3 regions of the Senegalia massiliensis genome follow, and region 3 is predicted to be linked to each of the others. Evidence: predicted binding sites of a transcription regulator. Region 3 holds the regulator's gene; each other region holds the start of a gene.
What was found. Region 3 encodes LexA, which represses DNA repair genes until DNA is damaged. Its sites were predicted from a motif close to CNAACANNTGTTNG; they were not measured.
Positions count from the first base shown of each region.

Region 1 (5,499 bases), on a different contig from region 3:
TTATCTTTATTTTATTTCCATTAAATTTTCTTCTTTTATCAGGGATAGATATTTCTTTATCCCCACTTAAATATTGTCCTGTAATAGATTCTTTACACTTCATTATTTCATTTACATTTCCTTGTGCCACAATTTCTCCACCATGAACTCCTGCTCCAGGTCCAATATCAACAATATAATCTGAAGCATACATCGTATCCTCATCATGCTCTACTACCAGAAGTGTATTTCCTAAGTCTGTAAGATTTCTAAGTGTTTTTAATAATCGATCATTGTCTCTCTGGTGTAATCCTATGCTAGGCTCATCTAATACATATAATACTCCTACCAAAGAAGAGCCAATTTGAGTAGCAAGCCTTATTCTTTGTGATTCTCCTCCAGATAATGTTCCAGCACTTCGTGAGAGAGTAAGATATTCAAGCCCTACATCTGATAAAAATCCAAGTCTAGAATTAATCTCTTTTAGAATTTGGTGTGCTATAAACTCCTGTCTTTCTGTAAGCTTTAAGTTATTAAAGAAATCAAAGCTATCTTTTATTGACATTTCCGTTACATCAGATATGTTCCTATCGTTTATTGTAACTGCTAAAGATTCATCTCTTAGTCTTGCACCATGACAATCACTACATGGTATTATACTCATATAATTTTCTATTTTTTCTCTAATATAATCTGAGTTAGTTTCTTTATATCTTCTTTCTAAGTTATTTATTACTCCTTCAAAAGTTCCTCTATAACTCTTGTTTCCACTAAATCTACTATTAAATTTAAATTGTATACTTCTATCTGTACCATATAATAATTCATCAAACATAGCCTTAGGAGCTTTTCCTATAGGCTTATCCATTGAAAAATTATGATAGTCTGCTATAGCTTTAAATATTCTATAATAGTAAGTATCCTCTCCTGCACCACTATATGGAGCAATAGCTCCTTGAGATAATGATAAATTTTTATTGGGTATAACTAATTCTTTATCAACTTTTTTATGATTTCCTAAACCATTACATGTAGGACACATACCAAAGGGACTATTAAAAGAAAACATCCTAGGAGATATTTCTTCAAGTGCTATTCCACAATCAGCGCATGCAAAATTCTGGCTAAATAGCATATCTTCTCCCTCAATAATATTAATTATTACTAGTCCTTCTCCTATATCAAGTGATGTTTCTATTGAATCAGTTAGTCTCTTTTCTATATTATCTTTTATTATTATTCTATCTACAACAATTTCTATAGTGTGCTTTTTATTTTTTTCTAATTCTTCAATTTCATTTATATCTAATATTTCTCCATCTATTCTTATCCTTACAAATCCTTCTTTACGTATATTTTCTAAAAGTTTTTTATGTTGACCTTTTTTTCCTCTTACTACAGGAGCTAATATTTGTATTTTTGTTCTCTCTTCTAGCTCCATTACTTTATCAACCATTTGATCAATAGTTTGAGAAGATATTTCATCACCACAATTTGGGCAATGAGGACTGCCTACTCTAGCAAATAAAAGTCTAAAATAATCATATATCTCTGTAACTGTCCCAACAGTTGAGCGTGGATTTCTATTTGTAGTCTTCTGGTCTATTGATATTGCCGGAGACAATCCTTCAATATATTCAACATTAGGCTTTTCCATTTGTCCTAAAAATTGTCTAGCATATGCAGATAAACTTTCTACATATCTTCTTTGTCCTTCTGCATATATTGTATCAAAAGCTAATGATGATTTTCCTGAGCCTGATAATCCAGTTAAAACTATAAATTTATCACGTGGTAATTCAATATCAATATTTTTTAAATTATGCTCTTTAGCTCCTTTAACTATTAATTTATCTTTTTGCATTCTATTATCCCTCTTTCCTACTTAAGGCCAGTACCTAATTATCTAATTTTTTATTAAGTTCTGTTATTTTATCCCTTAATTCTGCTGCTCGTTCAAATTGTAAATTTTCTGCGGCTTGCATCATTTCCGTTTCTATTGCTATAATCATATTTTCAATTTCTTCTTTAGTCATTTGATTTTCTACATTATAGCCTTCTTCATCCTCTGCTACTTTTGTTGCTTCTATTACATCTCTAATAGATTTCTTTATTGTAGTAGGCACTATATTATGCTCTTCATTGTATTCTTTTTGAATACTTCTTCTTCTATTTGTTTCTGATATCGTTCTATTCATAGAATTAGTGATCTTATCAGCATACATTATAACACTACCTTCAGAATTTCTTGCTGCTCTTCCTACTGTTTGAATCATTGAAGTTTCAGACCTCAAAAATCCTTCTTTGTCTGCATCTAAAATAGCAACTAGAGAAACTTCTGGCAAGTCTAATCCCTCTCTTAATAAGTTGATCCCTACTAACACATCAAATTTTCCGAGTCTTAAATCCCTAATTATTTGCATACGTTCTATTGTTTTTATGTCAGAATGAAGATATGTTACTTTTATTCCTATTTCTTCTAGATACGAAGTTAGATCTTCACTCATTTTTTTAGTAAGAGTTGTGACAAGAACTCTTTCATTTTTTTCTACTCTTATATTTATTTCTTTTATCAAATTATCTATTTGATTTTCAGTTGGCCTTACTTCTATAGATGGGTCTAACAAACCTGTAGGTCTTATGATTTGCTCTACTATTTGTTCTGAATGTTCCTGTTCATAAGGACCAGGTGTAGCACTTACAAATACCATTTGATTTATATGTCCTTCAAATTCCTCAAAATTAAGTGGTCTATTATCAAGTGCTGAAGGTAATCTAAAGCCATAATCTACTAGTGTTTGTTTTCTAGACCTATCTCCTGCATACATTCCTCTTACTTGAGGTATAGTTACATGTGATTCATCTACTACAATTAGAAAATCATCAGGAAAATAGTCAATAAGTGTATATGGTTTGCTCCCTGCTTTTCTATTACTTAAGTGTCTAGAATAGTTTTCTATTCCATTACAATAGCCCATTTCTCTAAGCATTTCTATGTCATACATGGTTCTTTGTTCAAGTCTTTGTGCTTCTAGGAGTTTATCTTCACTTCTGAGTTCTTTCAACCTTGCTTCTAATTCCTTTTCTATACTAATCATTGCTTTATCTATTTTATCTTGTGATGTAGCAAAGTGAGAAGCTGGAAATATTGAGATGTGGTTTCTTCTTCCTATTATTTCACCAGTTAAAGAATTTACTTCTGTTATTCTATCTATTTCATCTCCAAAAAATTCTACTCTTATGGCATTTTCTGTAGATGAAGCAGGAAATATCTCTATTATATCACCTCTAACTCTAAATGTTCCTCTTATAAAATTAATATCATTTCTTTCATATTGTATATCAACTAATTTTTTTATAACTTCATCTCTATCCTTAGTCATGCCTGGCCTTAAAGATAATACTAAATTTTCATAATCAATAGGATCTCCAAGACCATATATACATGATACAGAAGCTACTATTATAACATCTCTTCTTTCAAATAAAGATGCTGTAGCTGAATGTCTAAGTTTATCTATCTCATCATTTATAGAAGCATCTTTTTGTATATAAGTATCACTTCCTGGAACATATGCCTCAGGTTGGTAATAATCATAATAACTTACAAAATATTCAACTGCATTATCTGGAAAAAATTCTCTAAACTCACTTGCAAGCTGTGCTGCAAGTGTCTTGTTATGAGCTATAACTAACGTAGGCTTTTCTACTTTCTCAATTATATTAGCCATTGTGAAAGTTTTACCTGAGCCAGTTACTCCTAATAATGTTTGAAACTTATTATTATTATTTATTCCATTTGCTAATTTTTCTATTGCTACAGGTTGGTCTCCTGTAGGTTTAAATTCTGAACTTAATTTAAATATACTCATTTTTATCACCTCAAAATTTTAAGGAACGGTTGTTCGTTATTATTATATTGCTATTTCTATATTAAGTCAATACATCTACTAATATTTATTCCCTATTATTTGACTAATCAAACGACAAAAAAGATATAGACAATTGTCTACATCTTTTCTCTTAATATTTCTATTGCTTTTTTAAGTTGTATGTCTTGATCTAAGTTTTCAACTCCACCTTCAACTCCATCAGGAAGCTTTATCTCAATATCAGGCTCAATTCCTTTTCCATGAATATTAGTACCATTTGGTGTGAAATACTCAGAAACTGTAAGTTTAAATCCAGAACCATCACTTAGTTGCTCTATTCTTTGTACTATACCTTTACCAAATGTTTTAGTTCCTATAAGCGTTCCAGTATTTGTATCTTTTATAGCTCCAGATAATATTTCAGAAGCTGAAGCACTTCCTTCATTTACAAGAACTGTAATAGGAATACCTAGTTTATCTTCGTCTGATTTATAATATTCTCTTTCTCCATTTTTAGTTTCTGTATAAACTATATTTGATTTACCTATAAGCAAATCAGCAATATTTGCCGTTTGTGCAAGTAACCCACCAGGGTTATTTCTTAAATCTATTACTAAGGATTTCATTCCATTATCTTGTAGTTGTTCTAAATGCTTTTTAAAATCTTCATATACCAATTCATCAAATTGTATAATTCTTATATAACCAATATTATCCTCTAACATCTGTGATTTAACACTTTTAAGTCTTATTTCTTTTCTAGTTAATTCAACCTCAATTTCTTCTGTTTTTCCTTCTTCAGTATCCCTTAGAATTGTAAGCTTAACATCTGTTCCAGGATCTCCTTTCATAAGATCAACTGCCTTATCCATAGTGTCAGCAGTAAACTCCTTATCATTTACTTTAATTATCTTATCTCCAGACTTTATCCCAGCTTTTTCTCCAGGAGTATCTTCTATAGGAGATACAACTGTTATATATCCATCTTCTCCAGGTGTTACTATTATTCCTACTCCTCCATAGCTTCCTTCTGTTTGATCCATAAAATCAGCAAATTCTTTTTTTGACATATATACAGAATAAGGATCTTCTAAGCCTTCAAATAATCCTTTTAGCTGTCCATCTGTAAGTTCTTCATTAGTTACATCGTTTAGATAATTTTCATTTATATAATTCTTTATATATGCTATCTTACTTGTGCTATTCAATTGACTTTTAGGCATTATTATTTTTGTTCCTATAGTAAGTTGAACCATATTATCTAATATAAAAGTGCCTGTAGCAGTTAATAAAATCAAAATTACTCCAATTATAATAGCTTTTTTCTTTGAAATCATTTATTCACCTCCAATTAAGTATCATACTATAAAGTTTATTAAAATTACTATAATATTATACCATTTAGCTTTTACCATTTCAATTTAACTATTCATCAAAACATTTTAAAAGACAGAGTTAAAACTCTGTCTTTTAAAATTATCTTAAATATGATAAAGGATTTACATATTGTCCATTTTTTCTTACTTCAAAATGACAGTGAGGACCTGTAGAATTACCTGTACTTCCTCCCTTAGCAATAGGTTGCCCTTTTTTAACTTGTTGTCCTACACTTACTAATAGTGATTGATTATGTGCATATAGTGTAACT
Region 1 covers NZ_QXXA01000015.1:83,926-89,424, reverse strand. Annotated here, with positions in the region: gene uvrA (excinuclease ABC subunit UvrA) at 1-1,843, opposite strand, end outside; gene uvrB (excinuclease ABC subunit UvrB) at 1,878-3,851, opposite strand; gene D3Z33_RS13470 (S41 family peptidase) at 3,989-5,188, opposite strand; gene D3Z33_RS13465 (murein hydrolase activator EnvC family protein) at 5,328-5,499, opposite strand, start outside.
Region 1: a site for LexA is predicted at 3,874-3,887, ahead of uvrB (excinuclease ABC subunit UvrB). Genes of this name have one in related genera too.

Region 2 (5,499 bases), on a different contig from region 3:
GGAGAGGGATATTACCTTCATGTTATAGCAACCGATAATGTCGGTATAAGTAGATATAATGTTTATGGAGAGTATAATAATTATGAGATATATCTAAAAAACTATAGAATTACTGATATGGTTAATCATCAAGATTATGGATATATTTATCCTATACCTAAAGACGATTTATTTGTTTATTATAAAGCAGGTTATTATGTAACATTTAGAATAGATGCAATAGGAGATCCGCAAGAAGTTATAGCAGAAATGGATATTAATTCTATTCCAGATGGAAATATTAAAATGAAAATTGTAGAAGATGATGGAGTATGGACCACATGGGAAGGAGAATACTATTCTGATGTAAACACTTCTGAAGGCTCTATGATATCAACTGATATAACTGCTTATAAAGATAGTATAATATATAACTACAATTCTCATGAATTATGGGATGGTGAAATCTTAAAGATTAAAGGTAATGCAATAAAAGATACAAAGATAAATAGAACAAATTAAAACTACTCTAATTAATTTTAGAGTAGTTTTTTTACTAACTATTTTATTTCAAATTATTGATATTACCATATCTTGTTTTACACAATATAAACGTTGTGTTATAATATATTTAAGGTTAATTTAAACATTGAATATATTATTTGAGAGTATGAAAAATAGTTTAGATAAGGTGGAGATAAAAATGAAAGGAACTAGTCATGCAATTATAGGTGCTACTACAGGATATGTTTTGTCTGGAATAATAGGTAGTGATTTAATCACAACTATAGGAATTACTACAATTGGAAGTATAATAGTGGATATAGATGAAGAACATTCAACAATAAACAAACTGCTATTTCCTGTAGGTGTAAAGTATAGGAATTATTTAAAAATATTAATAGGTTTGATAATGTTATTAGTGCCTAATACCCTTTGTAAGTACTTAGGAGCAATAATAACATTATCTGCCATATCTAGTAAGGTAGTATATCAATTTAGCTTATTTGGTGGATTTCAAAAAAGAGAATACCATAGGACTATATTTCATAATCCAATAATAGGTGGGCTTATACTTATACTCCCTCTATATATGTTAGATGTTTCATATAACTATAGAATAGCTTTTATAGTAGGAATATACATAGGACATTATCTAATGGATAGTTTTACCACGTATGGCTTACCATTATTCCCTCTAAAAAGGTGTATTAGAATGCCAATATATTTTAGCAGCAGGAATAATATAGCTGAAAAATTTGTAGTAGTAAGTTTTATTGGCGTGGCAATAGCATTTACTAATCCACATCTAATAGAAAGTGTTATCAACTTTATAAAATGATTGTCACAAATAAAAATAAAAAAAGAAGGTGATATATAGTGATCTATGAGATATGGAGAAAAGATATGTTTGGTGAAATGAAAATTAACTGGTTTCCTAAATCTGATGAAGAAAAAGCAAAGAAGGAATATGAAAAATTGGTTAAAAAGTATGGTAAAGATAGTATTTTGATAAAGGAAGTTGAGTAAGTTAAAGAGATATAAGTAGAAAGGAGTGAACTTATGGATAATATAAAAGAATACACAATTATATTTTTGATAAGTGGAATAGTTCAATTACTAATGCAAAAATATATTTCTAATATAGGTTATAAATTTAATCAAGTATTAAAAATTATATTTGCTATTATAGTGGGTTTAATAAACTGCTATTTATTTTACAAGTATAGCTTTGGATATAATTTTTTATTGTATAGTTTGTTAATAGAAGTTCTGATAGTAATTACTTTATTAGATTTTCAATATGAAATTATATTAAATAGGTTAAATATATCAGTTGCTATAATAGGATTGTTTAATATTATTATAACTAAAGATTTCTATAATGGAATACTAGCTTTTTTTACTGCAGGAGGATTATTTTTTATTTTGGCTATTATATCTAATGGGGGCATAGGTGGTGGCGATATAAAACTTATAGCACCATTAGGTTTAATATTTGGAATATATCCTATATTATACATTATAATGTTAAGCTTTATATTTGCATCTGTAATTGGTATAGTGCTTATTATACTAAGAATAAAAGGATTAAAGTCAAGTATAGCATTAGCACCATATATTAGTCTTGCGACAATATCATTAATCATTTATTATATGTAGTAAAGAGCTAAATATATTTAACTAATTAGGAGGGGTTAGAATAATACATAGAATAACAACATACTACTCTGTATTTACTTTTGATTCTAGAAAGTATGATAAATTAAAAGATAGTATAAAAAACTCTCGTATCTACACTCATTTTATTGATACTAAAAATGATAAAGGTTCTATAAACAATGCATATTCTAAATATTTATCATACAAAAATTATATATATACAAAGAAAATTCCTAGAGAATCAGATTTGAATTTATATCTTACTATTAGCAATTTTAGTGAAAGAGAAGAAAAAAGAATTGAGAGTATAGAAAAAAATTTTGAATTAGATGACTATTATTCTTTATATAGAGAAGTTCAAATTTCAGATTCTAACATAAAACAAATAATAAAAGAAGTTTACGTTACAGAAAATTTGTTATTTGATAGAGCAGAATATATAAGCCAATACATAGAGAATCAAGAGAGAAGAGAAATAAGAGATAACTTTTTAAGTAGCAAGAGACAAAGATTTTTTCTAATTCCTTTTTTAGGGAAAATAAAGTCTGAAATAATTGAGCCTATAGTTATACTAACCATATATGACGTAGGAATATTGACACTTGAAGTAATGATAGGCCACAATGAAAAAAAACTAACTAAAATAGATGATAATGATACACATGTTGATTTTTATGAATTAAAATTCTATAAAAAGCTTTCAAAATATAAACTCGAAGATTATTTTAAATATGAAATTTTAAAATCATCAAAGAATAAAGACCTTGGTATCAAAGAAGTGAAAAAATATTATAAAGATTTAATTGAACAGGTGTCTCAAGTCAAAATTCAAGATGAAGAAGATTTTACTCAAACATCAAATATCATAGGGATTTTAAATGGAGATACTCAAGGCAATGGTATTGATAAATTTTTGGAACAAAATATTGAAAAAGTTTATCAGTATCTTACAAACTCAGATAAAGATATTTTAGATTTTAAAGTAAAAAAACAAATAAAAAATAAGTTATTTGAAAAAGCAGCATTTAATAATAAAAGTCAGTTATTCATTGTTAATAATAGTCTTTCCGTTCACTTATTTAATGATTATATTTTACATAAAAGGATAATTGATAATTATAAAGAAATAGGTAAAGAACTAAAAGAAATAGATAAAGATGAAATCTTTGCAGATAAAAAAGACTATATTTATGAATCATATCATGAAATATTATTATTTTATGAAATAAATTTAATCAGAAAATTTTATGCTAAAAAATTATTAAATGATATGAGTAAAATGAAAGATTTATCTCATGAAAAATTATCAAGATTTATGAAGGAATTAGATTTTATTCTTCTACAATTTGATGAAGAAATATTATTTAGGTACGATGGGAGTCCCAAAGATCTTTATACAAGAAGTTATTCTCTTTGTGGGGCTAAAAGGTTAGTTGATAAATGTAAAGTTATCAGCTCTAATTTAGCATTAGATATGAAAAATGAAGAAGAAGTAAAAGAACGTTCTTACAAAAATACAATTTTATTATTTTCAACTATATTATCTGTTTTACTAAGTTTTTCTGGAATACAAAGCATAGTATATAATGTATTAAGGCACGTAACCTTTAATGGTAAGTTTAAATATTTCAATGAACATCCTTTAAGGACAACTATATTAATTTGGTTAAGTACTTTTCTAATTATAGTAATTATATTTATAAATCAAAAGAACAAACAAAAAGATAAAAAAACAAAGTCTAATAGAAGTTTATACAAATTAAAAGGGATTATAGATAAGATTATAAATCCTAGATTAAAAACATTTAAAAATAAAATTATAAATTATTTAAAATAAATCTTTATTTAAAAGATTTATTTTTTTGTATATATAAGTGATAAAACTAAAATATCTCTTTACAAAAGAACGTTTGTTCGATATAATGTATTGAAATAATATATTATATTTATTGGAGGAATAGTAATGAAGAGAATTATTTTTCATATAGATGTAAATTCTGCATATTTGTCATGGGAATCAGTATGGAGAATACAACATGGAGCTACCATTGACTTAAGAAATATTCCATCAGTAGTTGGTGGTGATCCCAAAAATAGAAGTGGCATTATATTAGCAAAATCTATTCCTGCTAAAGAACGTGGTGTTAAAACAGGGGAAACTCTTTATTCTGCATTTGAAAAATGTAAAGACTTAGTAGTAGTACCACCAAATTATAGTTTATATGTTAAGTGTAGTGATGCTATGAATACTATATTTAGAGAATACACACCGAAAGTACAAAGATATAGTGTTGATGAGTCCTTTTTAGACGTTACAGGAACAGAAAATATTTGGGGTAATCCTATTAAACTAGCTTATATTATAAAAGAAAGGATAAAGAAAGAGTTAGGTTTTACTGTAAGTGTTGGGATATCAGAGAATAAGCTTCTAGCAAAGATGGCAAGTGACATGAAAAAACCTGATGGTGTAACTACTATATTTAAAAAAGATATAAAAACTAAAATGTGGCATTTAGATGTAGGTGAATTGTTTATGGTTGGAAGAAGGACATTAAATAAACTACATAATCTAGGGATAGAAACTATAGGTGATTTAGCAAATTTTGATTTAGAAGTATTAAGGTATAAACTTAAAAGTCATGGAGAGATGATCTATAGATATGCAAATGGCATTGAAGATTCAGAAGTCAGAAAAAGTAATAGATTAGATATAAAGGGTATAGGTAACTCTACTACTACTTCATTTGATATAGATAATAAAAATGAGGCTCTTATGGTATTGTTAAGTCTTTGTGAAACTGTAGGAATGAGACTTAGAGATGCTAAATACATAACAAGTCTTATAAGTGTTAGTATAAAAACAAGTGAATTTGTGAAATATTCTCATCAACAAAAAATATTTACTCCAACTGATTCTACAAATATAATCTATGAATATGCAAAGAAACTTTTTAATGAAATGTGGAAAGGCGAAAACATAAGGCATATTGGGGTAAGAGTTTCAGAGTTTAGTGATAATGATATAATCCAATTAAATATGATACATAGAAACAATGAAAAAATGAAAAAACTAGATAAAGTTATAGATAGTATTCGTACTAAATATGATAGTAATGCTATTGTTAGAGGTTGTTTTATAGGTAGTGATATAAAACCACTAACAGGTGGTACTCACGATGGGGATTATCCTGTTATGAGTAGTATATTGTAGGTTAGTATTATGAAGGTTATTAATAAGAATATAGAAGTCATATGTTACTTTACCTCTAAAGGCATACCACAACCTTTAAGACTTAGAATAGAAGGTGAAGAACAAAATCATATAGTCATAAAGGTAGATAAAATAATAAATAGAAA
Region 2 covers NZ_QXXA01000013.1:46,447-51,945, reverse strand. Annotated here, with positions in the region: gene D3Z33_RS12205 (hypothetical protein) at 1-501, shown strand, start outside; gene D3Z33_RS12200 (metal-dependent hydrolase) at 683-1,321, shown strand; gene D3Z33_RS16975 (hypothetical protein) at 1,387-1,509, shown strand; gene D3Z33_RS12195 (prepilin peptidase) at 1,543-2,142, shown strand; gene D3Z33_RS12190 (hypothetical protein) at 2,390-3,979, shown strand; gene D3Z33_RS12185 (DNA polymerase thumb domain-containing protein) at 4,106-5,353, shown strand; gene D3Z33_RS12180 (hypothetical protein) at 5,363-5,499, shown strand, end outside.
Region 2: a site for LexA is predicted at 4,046-4,059, ahead of D3Z33_RS12185 (DNA polymerase thumb domain-containing protein). Genes of this name have one in related genera too.

Region 3 (5,499 bases):
CATTATCAGCATTATTATCATCAGGAGATGAATTAATTTCGGCGGCAGGTAGCCCTTATGACACTTTATTAAAGGTCATTGGAGTGAAGGGAAGTGAACCTGGAACATTGTTAGAAGGAGGGATTAAGTATAAAGAAGTTAAATTAAAGCCAGACAATACAATAGATACATCATCTTTAATTAATAGTATAACATCTAATACTAAAGTTATATTAATTCAAAGATCTACTGGATATAGCTTTAGAAGGGCATTATCTATAGAAGAAATAAGGGAAGTAATAAAAAAAATAAAACTAGTTAGAGAAGATATTATTTGCATGATAGATAACTGTTATGGTGAATTTGTGGATGTATATGAACCAACAGATGTTGGGGCAGATATAATGGCAGGATCTTTAATTAAAAATCCTGGTGGTGGATTGGCATTGACTGGTGGTTATATAGTAGGTAAAAAAAATCTAGTTCAAAGAATTTCCAATAGACTTACAGCTCCTGGAATTGGTAAGGATTGTGGTCTTACTTTTGGGACTACAAGAAGTACTTTACAAGGGTTATTTTTAGCACCTATGATTGTAAAAGAATCTTTAAAAAGCGCATTGCTTTTTGCACAAGTTTTTAAAGATTTAGGGTATGAAATAACACCTAAAGTAGAAGATAATAGGGGAGATATAATACAAGCTATAAAAATGAAAAGTAAAGAAAAAGTTATTGAATTTTGCAAATCTATTCAATCTTCTTCGCCTGTTGACTCTTATGTAAGTCCAGAGCCATGGGATATGCCTGGTTATGATGATCCAGTAATTATGGCATCTGGAGCTTTTATAGAAGGTTCTTCAATAGAATTAAGTGCAGATGCTCCTATAAGGGAACCTTACATAGTTTATTTCCAAGGGGGTTTAAATTATTATCATAGCAAATATGCATTGATTGAAATTTTATCTAAATTTCATAATAAAAAATTTTTATAGTAAAAAAGGCCTTAGGGCCTTTAATCTATTGTTCTAAATACACCTTTTATTTTTCCTAAAATTTTAATATCAGTTACTATAATTGGTTCCATAGAGGCATTTTCTGGTTGAAGTCTTATATGATCTTTTTCTACAAAATATCTTTTGACAGTAGCTTCATCGTCTATTAATGCAACTATCATCTCTCCATTTTCAGCAGTGTTCTGTTGTTTAACTAAAACATAATCGCCGTCTAAAATACCTGCATCTTTCATACTTTCACCACTTACAGAAAGCATAAAAACAGTATCATTGTTTACAATATCAACAGGTAAAGGAAAGGTATCTTCAATGTTTTCTGTTGCTAATATTGGTAAACCAGCAGTAACTTTTCCTATAATGGGAACCTCTGCAATTTCTTTTCTACTAAAAATATTTTCATTATTGCTGTCTAAAATTTCAATTGCTCTAGGTTTTGTAGCATCTCTTCTTATATATCCCTTTTTTTCTAATCTAGATAAATGTCCATGTACAGTTGATGTTGATTTTAATCCTACCGCTTTACATATTTCCCTAACTGAAGGGGGATAACCCTTTTGTAAAATTTCTTTTTTTATAAATTTAAGTATATTACTTTGCTTTGATGTTAACTCTTCATACATATCTCGCACCTCACAATGACAATTTTAATTTATTATATCATATAAAAATAAATTTATCAAACATTCGTTCGATTTTTCGTTGACAAGGAACGTGCGTTCTGCTATACTTAAATTAAGGAACTAACGTTCGAGTTTGAGGAGGTTGAAAAAATGTATAATAAAAGATTGGTAATAGTAAATAAGTTTAGATTTGTAACATTTTTATTAGTATTAATTTTATTATTTGCTTTATTATTAAATAACTTATTAAGTGTAGTAGTTGCTAGTAATACAGATTCTGAATACAAACAAATACATGTAAAAGAAGGGGACACTATATGGTGTATAGCTAAATCGAATAACCCTGAAGGTGATGATGTAAGGGAAGTGGTTTATAAAATAAAAAAAATAAATAATATAAGTAATGAATGGATAGAAGCTGGAGATATTCTAAAAATACCAAGAAATTAATTTTTCTTGGTATTTTTAGATAAAGGATTACTTTTTACAGCTTGTCTTAGTTTTTCATCGTCTAAGTGAGTATATATTTGTGTAGTTGAAACACTAGAGTGACCAAGTATTTGTTGTAAAGCTCTTATATCCACATTTCCATGTTTATACATAAGAGTAGCTGCAGTATGTCTTAGTTTATGAGTTGAAAGTTTATCAGGATCTAAACCTGCGTTGTTTAAATGTTTTTTTACTAAGTGTTGTACAGCTCTAACACTTAACCTGTTTTTTCTTTTACTTAAAAATAAAGCTTTTTTATCTTTAATGTTTTTTGTAGGTCTTATTTCTAAATACTTTTTTATTGCTTCTAAAGTACTTTCATTTAAATATATGGTTCTTTCTTTATCGCCTTTTCCTATAACCGTAAGAGTATCATCTTTTATTCTATCAATATCAATACTAACTAATTCAGATAGTCTAAGACCACAATTTAAGAATATCATTATTATTGCATAATCTCTAACTTTGAATTCGCCTTGAATACTATTTATTAGTGTAAGGGATTCATCTAGAGTAAGGTATGATGGGTGTCTTTTTGTTAATTTTGGTGTTTCTAAGTTAAGGGTAGGGTTTGTATCTATTAACTCTACTATATTATGTAAATATTTAAAAAAAGATCTTATGCTAGCAACTTTTCTAGCTCGTGTATTTGTTGAATTATCTCTATTTTTATTTATAAAAGAAAGAAAGGCAAATAAATCTTGTAAATTTATTTTTTTTATTATATCTATATCTAAATCTTCAATTTCTATATCGTTAAACGGAACATCTTTGTTAACTAATCTATATCTTTTTTTTATAAATCTTAAAAATGTCCTTAAGTCATAATAATATTCTTTAATTGTATTTTGTGATTTTCCTTTGATTGTATCTAAATAGTTTAAGAAATCTTCTAATATAATTGGTATGTCATCCATTTTTAAACCTCCTCAATCAATTATACATTTTTCAGTTCATTTTTTCAACCTAATGTCACAAAATGATAATTTTGTGACATTAGAATATAGATTAATATAGTATTTATGGTCTATTTTTTTATTTTTTAGTATGAATTTTCATTATAATAATTTCATGTCGATATTCTGCTCTTAATGTATATAATTCAACATAAAATTATATACCTCCATAATTCGAGCTTTTATATTCTCTTTTAAAGAATATAAATAAGTTCTACATACAATTACATAGTTAGACATTTAAATTAGCTTATATGTTCTTATAATGCTTTTAACATATTTATTTTAATACTTTTTTATAAATCATCCAATTCTAATTATTAATATATTTTTATTTTAAACTAGATGGTGCTTTTATATATTAATTAAACCATTATAAATTATTCTATATCTTGCATAAAACTTTATTATTTCTCCGTTGATACCTTTATAACCTCATTCCGATATTTTAAATTATAACAAAATAAAAACAAGTTTACATAATTTAATTATGTAAACTTGTTTTTATTTTTATATTATTTTTTTACTAATATTATTTTATATATTCTTCTATTCTATTTAGACCTTCTTTTATATTATCAAGAGAAGTTGCATAAGATAGTCTTATATAATCATCATTTCCAAAAGCCAAGCCAGGAACTACTGCTACATGAGCCTCATCTAATAACATATTTGCTAATTGTATAGAACTATCTATATTCTTACCTTTTATTGTTTTTCCTTTTAATTTAGATATGTTTGCCATTACATAAAAAGCACCTTTTGGACTTTTGCAACTTAGATATTTAATTGAATTAATTTTTTCAACCATATAATTTCTTCTTTCAGTAAAATGTTTCTTCATTTCATGTATAGCTTTTTCATCTCCTCTTAAAGCTTCTATACTTGCATATTGACTCATAGAAGGAGGATTTGAAGTTGAATGACTTTGTAAATTACTCATTAATTTGATAATATCTTTATGAGCTGCTGCGTATCCAATTCTCCAACCAGTCATAGCATAAGCCTTAGACATACCATTTATAACAATCGTTTGTTTTTTTATGTCTTCATTTAATTGAGCTATACTTATATGAGTGTTATTATCATAAACTAACTTTTCATATATTTCATCAGAAATTATAAATATATTATTTTCAATTGCCCATTTCGAAATTTTTTCTAATTCATCCTTAGAATAAATTGTACCTGTAGGATTGCTTGGACTATTTAAGATCAGTGCTTTTGTTTTATTTGTTAATGCATTATTTAAAATATCTATATCATATTTAAAATCATTTTCTTCTGGAGTATTTACTTCTACAGGTATTCCATCTGCTAATTTTACTAGTTCAGGATAACTTACCCAATAAGGAATAGGAATTATAACTTCATCACCTGGATTTAGTATAGATGAAAGAGCATTAAAAAGTGAATGTTTAGCTCCGTCAGATATTATTATATTTTCAGCACTATAACTTAAATTGTTATCTCTTTTAAGTTTATAGCATATAGCATCTTTAAGTTCCTTTAATCCTGATGCTGCAGTATAACCCGTTTTCCCTTCTTTTATTGCTTCTATCCCAGCTTTTCTAATATTTTCTGGAGTTTTAAAATCTGGTTCTCCTGCTCCGAAGCCAATCACATCAATACCTTCTGATTTCATTTGTTTTGCTTTTGCTGTTATTTCCAATGTAACTGATGGTGAAATACTAGATATTTTTTCTGATAATTTTAAATTCATTATAACCCTCCATGTTAATTTTATTATAATAATTAATGTTTCTACATATAAAAGATTCTATTATTATTTTAAAAATCCTTTTTTTATATTTAATAATTAATAAAACTTAACTTTCATTATAAATATCGCTTAATGCTGACTCTATAATTGTCAAAGAATCTATCAAACTATCCTTATATAATAATTTTATTTTATTATAGTGTTTATAACCTTCATCAGTCAATTTGTAATGTCTTATTGAACGTTTATCAGGTTCTTCCCACCATCCACTTATTTGATTTTTCTCTTCTAAATCTCTTAAAAGTGGATAAATCATTCCTGGAGAAGGTTCCCAATTGTTTTTTAAACGTCTTTTAATTTCATCTATTATTTCATTTCCATAATAACTTTTTTCATTAAGTAAATGAAGTATATATAACTTGACAAATTGTGTAGTACTTAACTTAGAAGGAAATTGTCTATTTCTTGTTTTTGTCATTTTTAAAATCTCCTTAATAATTGTATTTACTTAATATTTCTTTAATATCATTTATATCTATATAACTACTACCAATAATAATGTTATCATCATTATCAAGGTGATGGAAATCAGAGCCACCTGTAATGAATAAATTATAGTTATCAGCAATTTTTAAATACATTTTAGAATCACTTTTTGTTTGTTTTGAATGATATACTTCTATACCATCTATATTAAAATCATCTAATAATTCTTTTACAGG
Region 3 covers NZ_QXXA01000016.1:80,435-85,933, reverse strand. Annotated here, with positions in the region: gene D3Z33_RS13975 (aminotransferase class I/II-fold pyridoxal phosphate-dependent enzyme) at 1-968, shown strand, start outside; gene lexA (transcriptional repressor LexA) at 989-1,609, opposite strand; gene D3Z33_RS13965 (LysM peptidoglycan-binding domain-containing protein) at 1,760-2,059, shown strand; gene D3Z33_RS13960 (tyrosine recombinase XerC) at 2,056-3,015, opposite strand; gene D3Z33_RS13955 (pyridoxal phosphate-dependent aminotransferase) at 3,587-4,777, opposite strand; gene D3Z33_RS13950 (PadR family transcriptional regulator) at 4,884-5,255, opposite strand; gene D3Z33_RS13945 (PHP domain-containing protein) at 5,269-5,499, opposite strand, start outside.